One region of the Microbacterium sp. 2216-1 genome, then DNA from elsewhere that is predicted to be linked to it. Evidence: riboswitches for the same ligand, from Rfam matches in the RefSeq annotation. Region 1 holds a riboswitch; each other region holds the start of a gene.
What was found. Region 1 has a riboswitch for thiamine pyrophosphate ahead of thiM (hydroxyethylthiazole kinase). Riboswitches for the same ligand answer to the same signal wherever they lie in the genome.

Region 1 (2,257 bases):
CGGCGGCACCCGCCGCGCGCAGCGGTACAACGTCATCCGAGCGGATGCCACCGATTGCGACGGCGGGAACAGGGCTCTGCGCGGCGAGCGCGGCGAAGCCTGCGATGCCGAGCGGGGCCGGGTGATCGGGCTTCGTACTCGTCGGGCGGATCACCCCGGCACCGATGTAGTCGACTGTCCCGGTCGGAAGGTCGCGCAGCGCCGCCAGGTGCTCCGGCGTGTTCGCGGTGAGGCCGACGAGGGCATCCGGCCCGAGCAGGCGCCGCACCTCGGTCGCCGGCAGGTCGGACTGTCCCACGTGGACCCCGTCGACGCGGGCTCCCCGGCGGCGTGCGGCAAGAACGGCGTCGACGCGGTCGTCGACGACGAGCAGCGCGCGTCCGTCGATGGCCTCGGACAGGGTGACGAGTTGCTCGACGATGGCGTCGTCGTCGGCGTGTTTGTCGCGCAGCTGCACGATGGTGGCGCCGCCGTCGACCGCATCGCGGACGGTCTGCACGACACCGCGCGCACCGCACAGGTGCGGATCGGTGACCAGGTAGATCGACAGGTCGTACGTCACCGTGCGTCCTCCTCGATCCGGGCGTCGCGCAGCAGATCGTCTGTCTCGACCGCAGCGAGCGCGTCGATGAACGCGACGGCGAAGCTGCCGGGGCCCGCGGCGACCTTCGCCGCGCGCTCGGCGGCGACGGTGTAGACCAGGGTCGCCGCAGCCACCGCCGTCATGGCGTCGGCCCCGGTTGCTCGGGCCGCGCCGAGGAAGGCGGCCATGACGGCTCCGAGCGCGCACCCTCCCCCGGTGACGCGCGTGAGCAGCGGGTCGCCGTTGGCGATCCGGATCACCCGTTCCCCGTCGGTGATCAGGTCGGTGGCGCCCGAGACCGCCACCACGCTCCCCCACCGTGCGGCGATCGTACGGGCCGCCTCCATGGCGGCCTCCGGGGCATCGACGGCGTCGACGCCCCGTCCGCCGGCACCGGTGCCGGCCAGGGCGAGGATCTCACTCGCGTTGCCGCGCACGGCCGTCGGATGCTGGGCGACCAGCTCGGCGGCGAGTGTCGTCCGCACGGGGAGTGCTCCGATCGCGACCGGGTCGAGCACCCACGGCGTGCCCGCCGCGTTCGCGCCGCGCACCGCCTCGGACATGGCCGCGCGCTGCTCGGGCGGCGGAGTACCGAGATTCACCAGCAGCGCATCGGCGATGCCGGCGAAGATCCCGGACTCGCCGACGATGCCGACCATCGCGGGTGCCGCCCCCGTCGCCAGAAGCACATTGGCCGTGAAGCCCGCCACCACGGTGTTCGTGATGCACTGGGTCAGCGGAGGTGTTCGGCGCACCTCGCGCAGCAGCTCGGCGGCGGCGGCCGGAATACGGACGGATGGGCGCAGACGATCGCTCATGGACGACATCCCTTCGCTAGTACGAACTAGATCAGGTTCGACGGGTGTGATCTCAGCCGCTTCTGCGGCACCCCGTGTCACTGTGCGCGAGTCTAGCGAAGCCCGCCGGATCGGGCGTCGACCGGACCCGGCTCAGACGAGCTGTGCGAGCAGCTCGCTCTCGTCGTGCCGGGTCAGACCGGCACGACGCTCGCGGTCCAGTCCCCGAGCGCGTTCGTCGGCGAGCACGCTCCGGATCGTCTGGTCAAGGGGCGTGAATCCCCCGCCGGCGGCGCGGTACGCACGGTTGTCGTGCTGCGCGAAGCCCGGCATGTCTGCGGGCAGCCACAGCGGCAGTGAGCGCTCCCCCATCCAGTACTGCACGCCGTGCGCATCGAGCCAGTCGTCGTCGGCCACCCGGACCGGGCCGGAATGACCGGACTCGGTACGGAAGGCGTCGAGCAGGTCGCTCAGCGGCAGCGGATCACCGATGGCATTGACGACACCGGTGCGCCGGGCAGCGGTGATGAACCCGGCGAGATCGTCGACGTCGATCACCTGAGCGAATCGGTCGCGACTGTCGGGCGCCAGCACCGCGCCGTCACCGGCGCGTGCGAAGGCCGCCGCCCAGTATCCGAAGCGGTCGCTGGGATCGCCGGCGCCGACCACCAGTCCGGGCCGGACGATGCCGGCCCGCGTGCCCAGGGCGGTCACCGCCTGTTCGGCGGCGACCTTCTGGGCGCTGTAGTCGTACTCGTCGCCCGGCTGCGCGGGCGCGTGGAGCGGCCCGGTCTCGTCGAGACCGACGGTGACCTCGTCGGCGTACACCGAGACCGACGACACGTACGTCCAGTGCGCCGCACTGTCGCCGAGCGCC
Region 2 (2,257 bases), 160 kb from region 1:
CGTCACGCTGCTGCTGGCGGTAGGCGCACTCTGGCTGGTGGCGGCCGCCGCCCTCAGCCTGCTGCTCGCGTGGGTGCTCAGCGGCCCCACCGTGCTGCCGAGCGGCATGGCCGGCGTGTGCCAACGGTGCCTGGACGCGTCGTCCCCCTTCCCCGCGGTCGACCTCGTCGACACCGTGGTCCCCGTCGCGCTGCTCATCGCGCTTCCTCTGGCGGGGGCGCTGGTTCTGGTGGCGACGGCGATCTTCCGCGGGGTGCGCAGACTCCGCGCGACACGGGCCACCGCGCGCGATATCGCCGCTCGCGCCGACTCTCGCATCGTCGGCGGCCACCGCGTGATGCTCACGCGCGACCTGCGCCCGACCGCGTTCTCACTGCCGCACCGACACGGCGGTATCGTCCTCTCCCGCGGGCTTGTCGAAGTCCTGCACCCCGATGAGCTCGCCGCGGTGATCGCTCACGAGCGCGAGCATGTGCACGGACGCCATCACCTCGCACTCGGCGTGCTCGAGGCCGTGATCGCTCCTCTGCACCGGCTCCCGCTGATGTCCGCGATCCGCAATGCCGTGCCGCTGTACCTCGAGATCGCCGCCGACCGGGCCGCTTCGCGCCGAGCGGGCACCCCGGCCCTCGCCAGCGCGCTGCTCAAACTCGGCGGCACGGTCGGCGCTCACGCTCCGACGCCCCATCGGGTCGTGCTGCATGCCGCAGGGCCCGATCGCATCGGGCACCTGGTCTCCCCCGCGCGCATCGGCGCGTCGCTCGTTCCCGCGATCGCGCTCGGCGCGGCGACCGCCGCGTTCGCCCTGATGGCCGTCGTGGTGCACGGACCATATCTGTCGGTCATCCTCACCGGCTGCCGTCTCGCGACCTGAGTGGCCGACCCGGATTTGCCCACCTTCGTCGTCCGTAGTACACATGGACTGTCCACACGGGTGCCCTGAGAAGGGCTGAGATCAAGCTGACGCGCTTGAGACCGTCGAACCTGATCCGGTTGATACCGGCGTAGGAAGTGAGAGAGTTCCGTGGTTGCACGCACCCCGAAATCCGAAGTCCCGTCCTCGGCATCCGCCGCCTCGACATCGGCGACGCCGCAGTCGAGTGAGCAGCATCCCGCCCACCGGCTCGCCTGGCTCGAAGACGCGACCCACGGGATCCGCGTTCCGGTCACCGAGATCCAGCAGAGTGATTCGCCCAACGGCTCGGCCAATCCCCCGCTGCAGGTGTACCGCACGATGGGTCCCGGTAGCATCCCCGAGGAGGGGCTCGCACCATGGCGGTCCGCCTGGATCGCCGAGCGCGGCGACACCGAGACGTACGCCGCCCGCGGGCACCGCCTCGAAGACGACGGCCGCACGGCCGTGCGCCGCGGCGCACCCTCGCAGCAATGGCAGGGGCGCACACCGGTACCGGTCCGTGCCAAGGCCGGCCACCGCGTGACGCAGATGCACTACGCCCGCCGGGGCATCATCACCCCCGAGATGCGGTTCGTCGCGCTGCGCGAACAGTGCGACGTCGAGCTGGTGCGCAGCGAGATCGCCGCGGGCCGCGCGATCATTCCCAACAACGTCAACCACCCCGAATCCGAGCCGATGATCGTCGGCAAGGCGTTCCTGGTCAAGGTCAACGCGAACATCGGCAACTCCGCCGTGACCAGCTCGATCAGCGACGAGGTCGCGAAGCTCGAATGGGCCGCGAAGTGGGGCGCCGACACGCTCATGGATCTGTCGACGGGCAACGACATCCACACCACGCGGGAGTGGATCATCCGCAACTCACCGATCCCCATCGGCACCGTGCCGATCTACCAGGCCCTTGAGAAGGTCGATGGTGACGCGAACGCCCTCACCTGGGAGATCTACCGTGACACCGTGATCGAGCAGTGCGAGCAGGGCGTCGACTACATGACCGTCCACGCCGGCGTGCTGCTGCGCTACGTGCCGATGACTGCCGAGCGCGTCACCGGCATCGTCTCGCGCGGCGGATCGATCATGGCCGGCTGGTGCCTCGCCCATCACCAGGAGAACTTCCTGTACACCCACTTCGACGAGCTGTGCGAGATCTTCGCCGCCTACGACGTGGCCTTCTCGCTCGGCGACGGCCTGCGCCCCGGCTCGATCGCCGACGCCAACGACGCCGCGCAGTTCGCCGAGCTCGACACGCTGGCCGAGCTCACGCAGCGGGCCTGGGAGTACGACGTGCAGGTCATGGTCGAGGGGCCCGGTCACGTGCCGCTGCACAAGATCCGCGAGAACGTC
Region 3 (2,257 bases), on a different contig from region 1:
TCGGTGTAGTTGTTGGCCGAGCCGAGCAGAATGCCCTGCAGCATCTGGTACTGGGTCAGCGTGCCGCCCACCGGCACATCGAGCGCCGACTGGTTCAGGTTGCGGTACTGCCAGTACTCCAGCGTGTCGCCGTAGTCGAAGGCGAAGCTCGGTCCCTCCTCGCCGGGCTCCAGCGGCAGCTCGTCGAGGATCATCAGTACCGTGGCGACCTTCGTGATGCTGGCGATCTCGTCGCGCTCGGTCGTCGATGAGGCGGGCCCGATTCCCTCTACCGCGACGGCGGCGCTGCCGGTTTCCGGCCAGGTGAGCGCTGCCGCTTCTGCCGGCGCGATCTCTGTCTTCACGGCGGCCGCTGCAGGAGCGACCGCGTCGAGCGGCCACAGCAGAGTCGAGGCGACGTATGCGCCGCACAGGGTTCCGACGATCCCGAGGGGGATCAGTACTCCCGGGCGTCGCCAGCTCGGCGCCAGATGTGCGCCGTCGAAGAGGTCGGGCGTGCTCCGGGGTTCCGGCAGCGACTCAGCCTTCAACGTCGCGGTATCGAGCCAGGTCAGTGCGGTCGGCGGCCGCTTTTCATCCGCCCAAGCCGTTTGCGGCGCAGAGGCCCCGTCCGCAGCATCCGAACCGACGGCCGTGCCGCTGGGCTCGCTGGCGTCGGGAGAGAGCACCGGGTTCTCGCGCGTCGGAGCATCGTCATCGTCGAAGGCGCTGAGGAATGCCGGCTCCGGGTCGTTCTCGACGGCGTCCACAGCGACAGTATCGACGGCATACGCGGCGAAACCGGTATCCCACGACGGGGCGGAAGCCCGCGTGTCGCCCAGGGGTGGCGCGTCTGAGAAGCGTTCGGCGTCGTCGACGGCGTCGTCGTTCGGGGCGGGCACGTCATCAATGACGGTGTTGTCAGGAGTGCGCAGTGTGTCACCGAATGCGGGCAACGGAGCACGAGAGGACTCCGTCGTCTGCGGGTGGGCACGCTCGCGCAGTTCACGGCGCGTGGCGGGGCGCGTGGACTCGGGGGAGGTGGTCACCCGTCCACGCTACCCAACGTCCCTGTGTGCGGTCGGCGGGATATGATCGATGAACCACCACGGGAGTCCGGACCGCCGGGCTGAGAGGAAGCGAAGAGCGCTTCGACCGTCGAACCTGATCCGGATCATGCCGGCGCAGGGAGGAGTTCCTATGAGCACGTCCACGTCCAGTTCCGCGTCCACGAACACGGGGCGTATGCGCCCCGAGATCTGGCGCTGGCGCATCGTCGACATCGTCGTCGCCAGCGTGCTGGGCGTCGCCTGCGGTGTTCTGTTCCTGCTGTGGAACGTTGGCTACCTCGGCCCCAAGGCGCTGCTCGACCCGCTGCTGCCCGGCGTGCAGGGACTGCTCGACGGGCCGTGGCTGATCGCCGGCGTGCTGGGTGGCCTCATCATCCGCAAGGCCGGCGCTGCGATCTACGTCGAGACCCTCGCCGCCGTCGTCTCGGCCCTGGCCGGCGCGCAGTGGGGCGGGTTCCTCACCATTGAGGCCGGACTCGTGCAGGGCCTCGGCGCCGAACTGATCTTCCTGCTCTTCGCGTACCGTGTCTGGTCGCTGCCCGTGGCGATGCTCGCCGGCGCCGGCGCCGCCCTGCTGGGCGGGATCAACAACATGATCCTGTGGTTCGCGGGTGCCGACGCAGCCTTCACCGTCGTCTACCTGATCTGCACCGTCATCTCGGGCGCCGTACTCGCCGGTCTGCTCGGCTGGCTGCTCGCCCGGGGCCTCGCGGCTACCGGTGCTCTCGACCGCTTCGGCTCGGGCCGAGAGGTGCGCAAGCGGGTCTGACCGACCGGCGATCGCCATGGTGTCAGGAGGGATCGCGCCCGCCGCGGTCGAGGCGCGTGGATGGGGCTGGCGGCACGCCAGTCGCCTCGCCTGGGCGGTGCGCGATGTCACGCTGCGCATCGATCCCGGTGAGCGGGTGCTGCTGCTCGGCGCCTCGGGTGCCGGTAAGTCGACGCTCATGCATGGCCTGGCCGGTGTGCTCGGTGGCGATGAGGAGGGCGAGGCCGAGGGCGAGCTGCTCATCGATGGCCTGCCCGCCGCGGCTGCGCGGGGCCGGGCCGGTCTTGTGCTGCAGGACCCCGACTCGCAGGTCATCCTTGCGCGCGTCGGCGACGACGTCGCCTTCGGATGCGAGAACCTCGGCCTGCCCCGGGACGAGATCTGGCGCCGCGTCGACGCCGCGCTCGACGCCGTGGGCCTCGACGTGCCGCGGGATCGC

Region 2: linked by a shared signal. The riboswitch ahead of thiC (phosphomethylpyrimidine synthase ThiC) and the one ahead of thiM (hydroxyethylthiazole kinase) in region 1 are both predicted to bind thiamine pyrophosphate.
Region 3: linked by a shared signal. The riboswitch ahead of ACLD0U_RS13610 (ECF transporter S component) and the one ahead of thiM (hydroxyethylthiazole kinase) in region 1 are both predicted to bind thiamine pyrophosphate.

Annotation. Positions count from the first base shown of each region.
Region 1 covers NZ_JBKFTM010000004.1:13,772-16,028, forward strand. Annotated here, with positions in the region: gene ACLD0U_RS11950 (bifunctional hydroxymethylpyrimidine kinase/phosphomethylpyrimidine kinase) at 1-562, opposite strand, end outside; gene thiM (hydroxyethylthiazole kinase) at 559-1,401, opposite strand; TPP riboswitch at 1,393-1,486, opposite strand; gene ACLD0U_RS11960 (NAD-dependent epimerase/dehydratase family protein) at 1,534-2,257, opposite strand, start outside.
Region 2 covers NZ_JBKFTM010000004.1:171,804-174,060, forward strand. Annotated here, with positions in the region: gene ACLD0U_RS12750 (M56 family metallopeptidase) at 1-874, shown strand, start outside; TPP riboswitch at 921-1,028, shown strand; gene thiC (phosphomethylpyrimidine synthase ThiC) at 1,025-2,257, shown strand, end outside.
Region 3 covers NZ_JBKFTM010000005.1:143,743-145,999, reverse strand. Annotated here, with positions in the region: gene ACLD0U_RS13615 (D-alanyl-D-alanine carboxypeptidase family protein) at 1-1,028, opposite strand, end outside; TPP riboswitch at 1,078-1,187, shown strand; gene ACLD0U_RS13610 (ECF transporter S component) at 1,180-1,818, shown strand; gene ACLD0U_RS13605 (ABC transporter ATP-binding protein) at 1,835-2,257, shown strand, end outside.